DNA from 3 places in the Burkholderia sp. F1 genome. Region 1 is predicted to be linked to each of the others. Evidence: predicted binding sites of a transcription regulator. Region 1 holds the regulator's gene; each other region holds the start of a gene.
What was found. The regulator HrcA, encoded in region 1, represses chaperone genes, less so after heat shock. The targets are predictions, from matches to a motif close to TTAGCACTCNNNNNNNNNGAGTGCTAA.
Positions count from the first base shown of each region.

Region 2: a site for HrcA is predicted at 2,112-2,138, ahead of rpoH (RNA polymerase sigma factor RpoH). Genes of this name have one in related genera too.
Region 3: a site for HrcA is predicted at 2,205-2,231, ahead of groES (co-chaperone GroES). Genes of this name have one in related genera too.

Region 1 is NZ_CP172421.1:844,623-848,804, reverse strand. Features, by position in the region: gene hemH (ferrochelatase) at 29-1,093, opposite strand; gene hrcA (heat-inducible transcriptional repressor HrcA) at 1,232-2,254, opposite strand; gene ACFIMZ_RS04090 (NAD kinase) at 2,382-3,287, shown strand; gene recN (DNA repair protein RecN) at 3,308-4,182, shown strand, end outside.
Region 2 is NZ_CP172421.1:3,625,301-3,629,482, forward strand. Features, by position in the region: gene leuA (2-isopropylmalate synthase) at 1-690, shown strand, start outside; gene ACFIMZ_RS17105 (nuclear transport factor 2 family protein) at 843-1,226, opposite strand; gene ACFIMZ_RS17110 (acyloxyacyl hydrolase) at 1,272-1,838, opposite strand; gene rpoH (RNA polymerase sigma factor RpoH) at 2,200-3,135, shown strand; gene cydP (cytochrome oxidase putative small subunit CydP) at 3,438-3,710, shown strand; gene ACFIMZ_RS17125 (cytochrome ubiquinol oxidase subunit I) at 3,700-4,182, shown strand, end outside.
Region 3 is NZ_CP172421.1:959,246-963,427, forward strand. Features, by position in the region: gene ACFIMZ_RS04645 (glycosyltransferase) at 1-1,250, shown strand, start outside; gene groES (co-chaperone GroES) at 2,305-2,598, shown strand; gene groL (chaperonin GroEL) at 2,645-4,182, shown strand, end outside.

The DNA of each region.
Region 1 (4,182 bases):
ACGAATTGAGCGTGGGGGTCGTTTCATTTCAGCCTATGATTTCCGGCTGCGCCGCCTTGACCGGCCAGCCCTGCAGATTCTCGGCGACGATCTCGCCGAGCGCGCCGATCCACGCATGCGCGCCGTTCAGGCACGGAATACGGTGGAACGCCTTGCCGCCGCCCGCGATGAATTCGTCGCGCACTTCCATCCCGATCTCCTCGATCGTCTCGAGGCAGTCGGCCGTGAAGCCCGGACAGAACACGTCCGCGCGCCGCACGCCCGCTTCGCCGAGCTCGCGCAGCGTCGGCGCGGTGTAAGGCTGCAGCCATTCGGCCTTGCCGAAACGCGACTGGAAGGTCACGCGGCATTCGATCGTCGACAGCCCGAGCGCCGTCATCAGCAGCGCGGCCGTCTGCTGGCACTGGTCGTGATAGGGATCGCCGAGGTCGAGCGTGCGCTTCGGCACGCCGTGGAAGCTCAGCACCAGCTTGTCGCCGGCCGCGAAATCGGGCCGCCCGTGCTGCGCCCAGTACTGCCGCACCTGCTCGGCGAGCGCGTGGATATACGCCGGATGATCGGCGTAATGACGCACGGTGCGGACTTCCGGCTGGTTGCGCATGCGCGCGAGCGCGTTGAACGCCGCGTCGAAGGCGGTCGCCGTCGTCGACGCCGAGTATTGCGGATACATCGGCATCAGCAGCACGCGTTCGACACCCGCGCGCTTGAGCTGCGCGAGCACCTGCGGAATGCCCGGGCTGCCGTAGCGCATCGCGTAGTCGACCAGCACGTGATAGTCGTTCGACGCGAGCAGGTGGCGCACGCCTTCGACCTGGCGCTCGGTGTGCACGCGCAGCGGCGAGCCTTCCGGCATCCACACGGCCGCGTATTTCTTCGCGGACGCGCGGCCGCGCAACGGCAGGATCAGCGTGCGCAGCAGGACCTGCCAGACGGCCTGCGGGATTTCGACCACGCGGGGATCGGACAGGAATTCGGCGAGATAGCGGCGGACCGCGCGCGGCGTCGGGGCGTCGGGCGTGCCGAGATTGATCAGCAGCACCGCGATGCGATGGGCGGCCGCGACGCTCGATGGCGGCTCAAGATCGAAGCGCATAAGCAAGGACGTGCTCGGGGCACGAAACCGGACGGCTTTCAATTATAGCGGGCCGTCCTGCAAGGGGTGACTGGCCGTTCGGCCGATTGCGGCGCGCCGCGCGCTGCGGCACGATGGCAGGACTGGCCATCAGACCGATTATTGCTGGCTGAGCGTGAGCGACAGCAGGCGCGCGGTGATGTCGACGATCGGGATCACCCGGTTGTACGCCATCCGGGTCGGGCCGATCACGCCGAGCGTGCCGACGATCTGGCCGTTCACCTCGTAGGGCGCGGTGACGACGCTCATTTCCTCGATCGGCACGAGCGTCGATTCGCCGCCGATGAAGATCTGCACGCCCTGCGCATGACTCGACACGTCGAGCAGCTGCAGGAGGCCGGTCTTCTGGTCGAACACGTCGAACAGCTTGCGCAGCCGCGCCATGTCGGACGACAGGTCGGCGACCTCGAGCAGGTTGCGCTCGCCGGAAATGAGCACGGTGTCTTCCGTATCCGGCACCTCGGTGCTCGCGGTCACGGCCGCGTGCATCAGCGCGGTCATGTCGCCGCGCAGCTGGTCGATCTCGTCGCGCAAGCGGCGCCGCACTTCGTCGAACGACAGGCCGGCGAAATGCGCGTTGATGTAGTTGGACGCCTCGGTCAGTTGCGACGGCGAGTAGTCGCGCGGCGTCGCGAGCATCCGGTTCTGCACGTCGCCTTCGGGAGTGACGATGATGAGCAGGATGCGCTTGTCGGACAGCCGCATGAACTCGATCTGCTTGAACACGTGGCTGCGGCGCGGCGTCAGCACGACGCCCGCGAACTGCGACAGGTTCGACAGCACGCTCGCCGCAGCCGCGACCACCTTCTGCTGCGGCTCGCCGGCCTGCAGCGTGGTCTGGACCTGGCGGGCGACCGCCTCGGCGTCGATCGGCGTCTCGACCGTCAGCATCGTGTCGACGAACAGGCGGTAGCCGCGCGGGGTCGGCACCCGGCCGGCCGACGTGTGCGGGCTCGAGACGAGGCCGAGCTCCTCCAGGTCGGACATCACGTTGCGGATCGTCGCCGGGCTCAGTTCCAGCCCAGAATAACGAGACAACGTGCGCGATCCGACCGGCTGACCGTCGGCGATATACCGTTCGATCAGGGTTTTCAGGAGGGTTCGTGCGCGAGGATCTAGCATGGTAGAAAATTTTAGCGCAACCGCGCGACTGCGGCGAGTGGCCGCGCCCGGCACGCACACGGGCCGGGCGCGGCGCCCGGGGCCGCAAACGGTTCTTTTCGTCAACGAGCTATGGTGTAATGCCGCCATGAAAACCGGTAATCAGTTCCATACTGTCGCGCTCGTCGGCCGGAGCAACACGCCCGTCATCGCCGAGCCGCTCGCCACGCTGGCCGCCTGCATCGCGAAGCAGGGGTTCGAGGTCGTCTTCGAAGCCGACACCGCGCGCGAGATCGGCATCGCCAGCTACCCGGCGCTCACCCCGGCCGAAATCGGGGCGCGCGCCGACGTGGCGGTCGTGCTGGGCGGCGACGGCACGATGCTCGGCATCGGCCGGCAGCTTGCGCCGTACAAGACGCCGCTGATCGGGATCAACCACGGCCGGCTCGGCTTCATCACGGACATCGCGGCGGCCGACATGCAGGCGCTCGTCCCCGTGATGCTGTCCGGCAAGTTCGAGCGCGAGGAGCGGTCGCTGCTCGAGGCCCGGATCATGCGCAACGGCGAACCGATCTACCACGCGCTCGCGTTCAACGACGTCGTCGTGAACCGCAGCGGCTTTTCCGGGATGGTCGAGCTGCGCGCGTCGGTGGACGGCCGGTACATGTACAACCAGCGCTCGGACGGCCTGATCGTCGCGACGCCGACCGGCTCGACCGCGTACGCGCTGTCGTCGGCCGGGCCGATCCTCCATCCGCAGCTGCAGGGCATCGTGCTCGTGCCGATCGCGCCGCATGCGCTGTCGAACCGGCCGATCGTGCTGCCCGACGACACCAAGATCGCGATCCAGATCGTCGGCGGGCGCGACGTCAACGTGAATTTCGACATGCAGTCGTTTACCGCGCTCGAACTGAACGACACGATCGAGGTGCGCCGCTCGAAGCACACCGTGCCGTTCCTGCACCCGATCGGCTACAGCTATTACGCGACGCTGCGCAAGAAGCTGCACTGGAACGAGCACGCATCGAACGAAGACGACGACACGGCATCCTGACGCCCAACCGCCCCGATACCATGCTCCGCCACCTCTCGATCCGCGACTTCGTCATCGTCGCCGCGCTCGATCTCGAATTCGACAGCGGCCTTACCGTCTTCTCCGGCGAAACCGGCGCCGGCAAATCGATCCTGATCGACGCGCTCGCGCTGGCGCTCGGCGAACGCGCCGACGCGAGCGTCGTGCGCACCGGCTGCGGTCGCGCCGACATCACCGCCGAATTCACCCAGCACGACCGCGTCGCGCGCTGGCTCGACGAGCACGCGTTCGACGCCGAGGACACCGTGATGCTGCGCCGCGTGATCGACGCGAACGGCCGCTCGCGCGCGTTCATCAACGGCACCAGCGCGACGCTCGCGCAATTGCGCGAAGTCGGCGAGATGCTCGTCGACATCCATGGCCAGCATGCGCACCAGTTGCTGATGCGGCCGGATGCGCAGCGCGAGCTGTTCGACACCCATGCCGGCCTCGTCGCCGACGCCGCGACCGTCGCGCGCGCGTGGCGCGTGTCGCGCGACGCGACCCAGGCGATCGACGCGGCGAAGGCGCACGAGCGCGAACTGCAGCTCGAACGCGAAAAGCTCGCGTGGCAGCTCGCCGAGCTCGACAAGCTCGCGCCGCAGCCCGGCGAATGGGACGAGGTCAGCAACGAACACAAGCGCCTGTCGCATTCGGCGAACCTGATCGACGGCGTGCAGGGCGCGCTCAACGCGCTGTCCGAAGCGGACGACGCGATGCTCGCGCAGCTCGGCGCGATCGTGTCGAAGCTGCGCAGCCTCGCCGACTACGATCCGGCGCTCGGCGATGCGCTCGCGTCGCTCGAGCCGGCCGAAATCCAGCTGCAGGAGGCCGTGTACTCGCTGTCGCACTACGCGCAGCGCCTCGACCTCGACCC
Region 2 (4,182 bases), 1.2 Mb from region 1:
CATCCGCGCCACCCGTATGCGGGCGACCTCGTGTTCACCGCGTTCTCCGGCTCGCACCAGGACGCGATCCGCAAGGGCTTCGCGCGGCAGCAGCCCGACGCGATCTGGGAGGTGCCGTACCTGCCGATCGATCCGGCCGACCTCGGCCGCAGCTACGACGCGGTGATCCGCGTGAACAGCCAGTCCGGCAAGGGCGGCGCGACGTTCCTGCTCGAGCGCGGAATGGGCTTCACGCCGCCGCGCCGCGTGCAGATCGAGTTCAGCCACGCGGTGCAGACGCTCGCCGACGCATCCGGCGAGGAAGTGACCGGCGACGCGATCTGCGCGCTGTTCGCACGCGAATTCTTCGACACCGACGGCCCGGCCGCGCGCAACGGCGGCAGCGCACGCTGGCAGAACCGCGACGTCGCCGGCGCAAGTGCAGCCGGCGCAACGCCCGAAGAGGCGGCGCGGTGCGCAGCGGCGGCCTTCGCGGCCGCTGCGGGCGTCGCGGTCGACGTCGCGTCGTGCGAACACGCGCGCACGGTCGACGGACACATCGCGGTATCGGTCGGCTGCCGGGTCGGCGACGCGCCGCCGCGGCACGGCGTCGGCGTGCACGCCGATGCGGCGAGCGCCGCGCTCGACGCGGTCGTCAGCGCGATCAACCGCTCGGCGTGGCACTGCGCCGACCGTCGTGCGGCGGCTTGACTGCTTGAATCAGGGTTCGGATCAGGGTTTGAAGAAGACCAGCGAGCGGTGCGAGACCGCCCGCGCAGCGTGCGATCCACGCTGCGCGGGCCGGCGAGAAGCGGCCCATGAGGCTGCTTCGCACGGGACACGAAACGGAGCGCCACGCGCGTTCATGTGTCGGTCGCACACCGCGTCGCCTGCCACGCGAGCAGGCGCCAGCGCCCCTGCTCCTGCGTCTGCACCGCGGTGTACGCAATCGGAAACACGAGGCCGCCGTTGTTCGTTTCCATCTCGATCAGCGCGCGCCCGGTGACGAGGCAGGTATCGTCGCCCACGGGCAGCACGTCCTGCGACTGGATTTCGATCTGGCGATAGCGGCGGCGACCGGCGGCGATGGCGTCGATGAACTGCTGCTTGGTTTCCCGTTTGCCGTTGGTGTGCACGTAGAACACCTTGTCCGACAGCAGCGCGTCGAGCACTTCGCCGTCGGCGTCCACCATCGCCCGGAACCGATCGCGCTCGAGCGCGCGGATCGCATCGACCACCTTCGCCATCGCCTGACTCCTCGGCAACGCGCACGCCGTGCGCAGGCGTGCGAATCAGAAGTTGTACTGCAGATAGAACTGGTGGAAATTTATACCAGGATTCGGCTCTTTGATACCCGCGTTAGACACATGTTGAAAGCGGTAGCCGACCTGGTATTGTTGCCGCTGCCCGAACTGCAGGCCGACGCCCGCCATTTCGGTGAACTGGAACGCGGTCGACATCGAGAGATCCGTTGCAATCGTCGGATGAGACAGCACGCGGATGCCCGCGCCGCCTTCGACGTACGGCCGGACCTCGCCCGCTCCCTTGATGAAGCGGAACACCGGCGTCGCGCCGACCTCCCAGATGCTCGTGTGAATGTTGCCGTTCGTATGCCAGTAGCCGACGTTGCCCTCCATCACGAACGTGAAGTGCCAGCCGCCGATTTCCCACCAGGTCCAGCCCGGATCCCAGACCACGCCGAGATTGCCCTTGTCGATACTGTGGCGATCGGAGAACCCGCCGCCCGCCTGGATCCCCCAGCGATCCGCCAGCGCTGCCCCTGAACCGCCCAGCAGCGACGCCGCCAGGACCACGTGCAACGCAAGCCGGCTCCGCCGCCGACCGTTCTTATTGTTCATCTGACACTCCAACTTTGTGGGTTGAACGGAGCCAGCCGCCAGACGACTGGACTCGAGCGAACAGAATGGTATGGTAAAGGACTTTTCGGATCGGCATCATAAAGCGAAATGGTTTGCTGCCGAAACTACAAAAATCGGAATCGTCTACTGATTCTCATGAAAAACAACGGGTTACGGAACTTGCGAACATTCGAGCGGTCACGCCTAATGCTATCGATATCGCCGGATCGATAGAAATCCGGGAACTCCAAAGCCCGCACCCTCTCTAAGGAATTAGCACTCAGTTGGCGGGAGTGCTAAGATTGACCGCGGAATCATCCGAGACCGGGGTTCATCCCTGATTCCAAAGGAGTTTTCTTAAGTGAGCAACGCACTGACCCTTCCGAACACCCTGAGCCCGGCGTCCGCTAAGGCCGAATCGGCAGGCTCGCTGGCGCTCGCAACCCATTCGATGTTGCCGGGCCAGCTGGGCAACATCGACGCCTATATCCAGGCAGTCAATCGTATCCCGTTGCTGACGGCCGAGGAAGAACGCCAGTACGCCACCGAGTTCCGCGAGCAGAACAACCTCGATGCGGCCCGCCGCCTCGTGCTGTCGCACCTGCGGCTCGTCGTGTCGATCGCGCGCAACTATCTCGGCTACGGCCTGCCGCACGGCGACCTGATCCAGGAGGGCAACATCGGCCTGATGAAGGCCGTGAAGCGCTTCGATCCGGCGCAGAACGTGCGCCTCGTGTCCTATGCGATCCACTGGATCAAGGCCGAGATCCACGAATACATCCTGCGCAACTGGCGCATGGTGAAGGTCGCGACGACGAAGGCGCAGCGCAAGCTGTTCTTCAACCTGCGCAGCCACAAGAAGGGCATGCAGGCGATGACGCCCGAGGAAATCGACGGCCTCGCGCAGGAACTCAACGTCAAGCGCGAGGAAGTCACCGAGATGGAGACCCGCCTGTCCGGCGGCGACATCGCGCTCGAGGGGCAGGTCGAGGACGGCGAGGAAAGCTACGCGCCGATCGCGTATCTCGCCGATTCGCACAACGAGCCGACCGCCGTGCTCGCCGCGCGTCAGCGCGACATGCTGCAGACGGACGGCATCGCGCAGGCGCTCGACGCGCTCGACGCGCGCAGCCGCCGCATCATCGAGGCGCGCTGGCTGCACGTCGACGACGACGGCTCGGGCGGCTCGACGCTGCACGATCTGGCCGCCGAATTCGGCGTGTCGGCGGAGCGCATCCGCCAGATCGAAGCGAGCGCGATGAAGAAAATGCGCACGGCCCTCGCCGCCTATGCGTAAATCCCGCTGATTCAAAACGCTTCATCAAAAACCGCTGCCCGCCCGGCAGCGGTTTTTTTTCGCCCATAAATTGACCAATTCAATCGGGTATTCACCAAAACGCCGCCTGTTCCGCTGATGCTTGATCTGGCTCAAGTTTCGACGATCCCTTCGCGACGGTCCGCCGCAGTGCGGCACTCCGCACGTCGCGAGCGTCCTCTTAAAATTGATGCGTCAGGCGCAATAGGATTAAAAACTGCTTAACGGCCGTCATCAATCCGACGTAGAGTCGCCCCAAACCTGCTTAAAACCGATTCAGGATAATGGCCTTGATCTCGATCGATAAAAAGCCCGCGCCCACGACCGGCGCGACCGGCTGGCGCGGTCGCCTCGCCGCGTGGGCCCGCGGCCCGACCCTCGCCCGCGACATCACCATCGTGCTGCTTGTCAAGCTGGCACTGCTGATGGCGCTCAAATACGCATTTTTCAATCACCCGCAGGCCAAGCACATGTCGTTGCCGCCTGCCGCCGTCGCCGAGAAGCTGCTCTCGGTGCCGGCCACCGCCTCTACCGAGGGAGACCACCATGATAAGTAGCGAAGTCGTCGATCTGTCGCGTCTGCAGTTCGGCATCACAGCGCTCTACCACTTCCTGTTCGTTCCGCTGACCCTCGGCCTGTCCTGGCTGCTCGTCGTCATGGAAGCCGTCTACGTGATGACCGGCAAGCAGGTGTACAAGGACATGACCCAGTTCTGGGGCAAGCTGTTCGGCATCAATTTCGCGATGGGCGTGACGACCGGCATCACGCTCGAATTCCAGTTCGGCACGAACTGGTCGTACTACTCGCACTACGTCGGTGACATCTTCGGCGTGCCGCTCGCGGTCGAAGGCCTGATGGCGTTCTTCCTCGAATCGACATTCGTCGGCCTGTTCTTCTTCGGCTGGAACCGCCTGTCGAAGGTCAAGCACCTGATGGTGACGTTCCTCGTCGCGCTCGGCTCGAACCTGTCCGCGCTGTGGATCCTCGTCGCGAACGGCTGGATGAACAACCCGGTCGGCGCCGAGTTC
Region 3 (4,182 bases), 110 kb from region 1:
GTACTTTGTCGATCGACTACCACGAGGAGAAGAGGGAGGGCGAGCTTGTCATCGCCTGCGCAACCGGTTCGCACCGTGCCAAGGGGCTGTGGGAAGTCGTGTTTCCGGCGCTTCAGAAGCTCGCGAACGACGACGGGATGCGCATCCACCTCGTCGCGCCTGCGCCGAGCGAGGACGAATACAGGAAGCAGCTCGACGATCTTCCGTCTTCGTTCCGGGTGACCCTGCTGCCGTTCGAGCTCGACTATCTGTTTGCGATGCGCCGGTTTGCCCGTTACTCGCCGGACTTCCTGCTGCATGCGCCGAGTTCGACGGTCAACAACGCGTACAAGACGCTGCACCCGCTCGTGTCCGCGCTCATCATGAACGCGGTGCCCGTGCTGCCCGATACGCAACCGTACGATCAGGTCGCCGGCTGCGGGAATGCGGTGTTCGTGCACGATTCCGGCAAGTCGCTGTCTTGGTACAACGCACTCGTCGATGCGTTGAAAGACAGCGCCGGCCTCGAGCAGATCCGCAAGAAGAACGAGGCGTACTGCGCGGCCAATTTCTCCGGGGAAGCGAACGCCGCGGTTCTGCAAACCATTCTCCAGAACCCCGGCAGCGAAGTGTCGTGGGAAACACAGGCGACCCGGTTGCACAAGCTGGCTTCCTGGTCCCGGCAGGGACCGGGCGTGGCCGGGGGCGGTGTATTGGCGCTTGCGTCGGCAACCGAACAAGCGTGCGAACTGGCTGCGCTCCGAAGGCGCTGCCGGTATTCGTGGCGCCACCGCGTCTTCGCCGCCAAGAGCAACCTGTGGGACATGATCTCTCCGCAGTACGCACGACTGAAGTCGTTCAGCGAGAAACAGGGCTGGCGGCGCACCGGATCCTCGCTCGAATTGAGCGATTCGCTCCACGACATGCCGTTCCGGGAATATCGCGTCTCGCTCCCGCCCGGCAAGCTGTCGGCGCTGTACTTCGCGCTCGCGGTCGATTTCGTCAAGCAAGGTCAGGTGGGCATCGAGCTGGTCTCGCCGGAAGACTACATCAAGGACCACATCGTCATCGACATTCAGAAGCTCGATTTGACGAAGCCGGTGCGATTCGATTTCCAGAACATCGAGATCAAGCGCGGCGAAACGTGGGGAATCCGGGTCTTCGCAAAATCGAAGACGCCGGTCTACGTATACGAGTTCATCAACAGGAAGTGGTTCGGACTGAAGTTCGCCGCGCCGACGCCATTCCTGGAAATGGTGACGTCCGCGTAACGCGGAAGCCCGGGCGGTGCAAAGCCGCCCGGCGATTTCACAGGCCGTTCGACGGAAAGGGCCGGGTGCGGCCCTGTCCACACCATGCGGCACTGGCATCGATGCTGTCCCGCGCACGATTCCTCATGGCGGGCCATCCTTTGCTTCAAGGGAGTCATGCGGGCCAGGTTCGACCGGCGCCCTGGTCACGTGCAGCATTTCATACGATTGCGTTCAGCGCGGGTGGTTCTCCCAAGGTATTCGGATGGCAGGCGTTCAATGGCATCCTGCTGTCGTGGTTTGCGGCTGCCGGGATTGCATGGCCGGGCGCAAAAAGACGTCGCCATGACGAACGGGCATTTTCCATCGAGTCCACGTGATAGGCGACACGGTCGATCGACGCGTCGTCCATACACGTAAAGCCGTTCGTTTGAGCGCAGCGGATGCGGCGCGAGGGAGCGCAGACCTCGTTGCGCCTGACCCGATCCAGCAGCGTCTGCGGCGGACAGCCGTCATTGGCGGGATCGATTCGACTGCCGCCGGCATCGGCGAATGTTTGCTACGCTGTTCGCGCACCAGACGCGCTGCGCGCTTTCGAACTTCAGGGGGGGGCTTGCGTGGCTTCTTGCTCATGGCTCCATTCGCTCGCGAGTTGGAGCCCCCACCAAATCCGGTGGCATTTCAAGGTGCGACCCCGAAAGTTGGCCCGCGGCATCCGGGAATTCCCGAGTCACGGTCTCGAAGGTCGCGCGCAAGGCCGGATTTGCGTTGGCGCGTCATGCGATCGCTGCCGCTGAAGGATCTGTGTAAAGATATGATCAAATTGTAACAATTTGATTTATAACAAGAAATTTCCTGGTGCGGGCGTTCTGCAGCGCTGTCGAGTACAAACTTGAACGAACAAAGTTCAAAGTTGAACGAACCTCGACGGCACCGCCGTCCCCTTCTTGAATTTGTCAAAACCCGTCCATATAATTAGCACTCGCTGCACGAGAGTGCTAACAATTCTCTGCCTGGCGAACCGCCGGGCAGATTCCCTAAGCGTTCTTCAATCTCAGTCAAGAGAGGAGTGAATATGAACCTTCGTCCTTTGCACGATCGCGTGATCGTCAAGCGCCTGGATCAGGAAACCAAGACCGCCTCGGGCATCGTGATCCCCGACGCAGCTGCCGAGAAGCCGGATCAGGGCGAAGTCCTGGCCATCGGCCCGGGCAAGCGCGACGACAAGGGCGCGCCGATCGCGCTCGACGTGAAGGTCGGCGATCGCGTCCTGTTCGGCAAGTACGCTGGCCAGACCGTCAAGGTCGACGGCCAGGAACTGCTGGTGATGCGCGAAGAAGACATCATGGCCGTGGTCAACGCCAAGTAAGCGTCCACTGACGGTACATATTCCCAAGAATCCAAGGAGTTAGAAGATGGCAGCTAAAGACGTCGTATTCGGCGATTCCGCCCGCTCGAAGATGGTCGAAGGCGTGAACATTCTCGCCAACGCAGTGAAGGTCACGCTGGGTCCGAAGGGCCGCAACGTGGTGCTCGAGCGCAGCTTCGGCGGCCCGACGGTCACCAAGGACGGTGTGTCGGTCGCGAAGGAAATCGAGCTGAAGGACAAGCTCCAGAACATGGGCGCGCAAATGGTCAAGGAAGTCGCTTCCAAGACCAGCGACAACGCAGGCGACGGCACGACGACGGCAACCGTCCTCGCGCAATCGATCGTCCGCGAAGGCATGAAGTACGTCGCATCGGGCATGAACCCGATGGACCTGAAGCGCGGCATCGACAAGGCAGTCGCAGCGGCAGTCGAAGAGCTGAAGAAGATCAGCAAGCCGTGCACGACGAACAAGGAAATCGCGCAAGTCGGCTCGATCTCGGCGAACAGCGATTCGTCGATCGGCGATCGCATCGCTGAAGCGATGGACAAGGTCGGCAAGGAAGGCGTGATCACCGTCGAAGACGGCAAGTCGCTGGCCGACGAGCTGGACGTCGTCGAAGGCATGCAATTCGACCGCGGCTACCTGTCGCCGTACTTCATCAACAACCCGGACAAGCAAGTCGCCGTCCTCGACAACCCGTTCGTGCTGCTGCACGACAAGAAGGTGTCGAACATCCGCGATCTGCTGCCGGTGCTCGAGCAAGTCGCGAAGGCTGGCCGTCCGCTGCTGATCATCGCTGAAGACGTCGAAGGCGAAGCGCTCGCAACGCTGGTCGTCAACAACATCCGCGGCATCCTGAAGACCGTTGCGGTCAAGGCACCGGGCTTCGGCGACCGCCGCAAGGCGATGCTGGAAGACATCGCGATCCTGACCGGCGGTCAAGTGGTTGCGGAAGAAACCGGCCTGACGCTCGAGAAGGCAACGCTGGCAGAACTGGGCCAGGCGAAGCGCATCGAAGTGGGCAAGGAAAACACGACGATCATCGACGGCGCAGGCGAAGCCGTGAACATCGAAGCGCGCGTGAAGCAAGTGCGCACGCAAATCGAAGAAGCGACGTCGGACTACGACCGTGAAAAGCTGCAAGAGCGCGTGGCCAAGCTGGCCGGCGGCGTGGCAGTGATCAAGGTCGGCGCTGCGACCGAAGTCGAAATGAAGGAAAAGAAGGCACGTGTCGAAGACGCACTGCACGCAACGCGCGCAGCTGTGGAAGAAGGCATCGTGGCAGGCGGCGGCGTTGCGCTGATCCGCGCTCGTACCGCGATCGCAGGCCTGACCGGCGCGAACGCCGACCAGAACGCCGGCATCAAGATCGTGCTGCGCGCAATGGAAGAGCCGCTGCGCCAGATCGTCACGAACGGCGGCGAAGAAGCGAGCGTCGTGGTGGCAGCGGTTGCTGCAGGCAAGGGCAACTACGGCTACAACGCAGCGACGGGCGAGTACGTCGACATGGTCGAAGCCGGCGTCGTCGACCCGACCAAGGTCACGCGCACCGCACTGCAGAACGCAGCGTCGGTTGCTGGCCT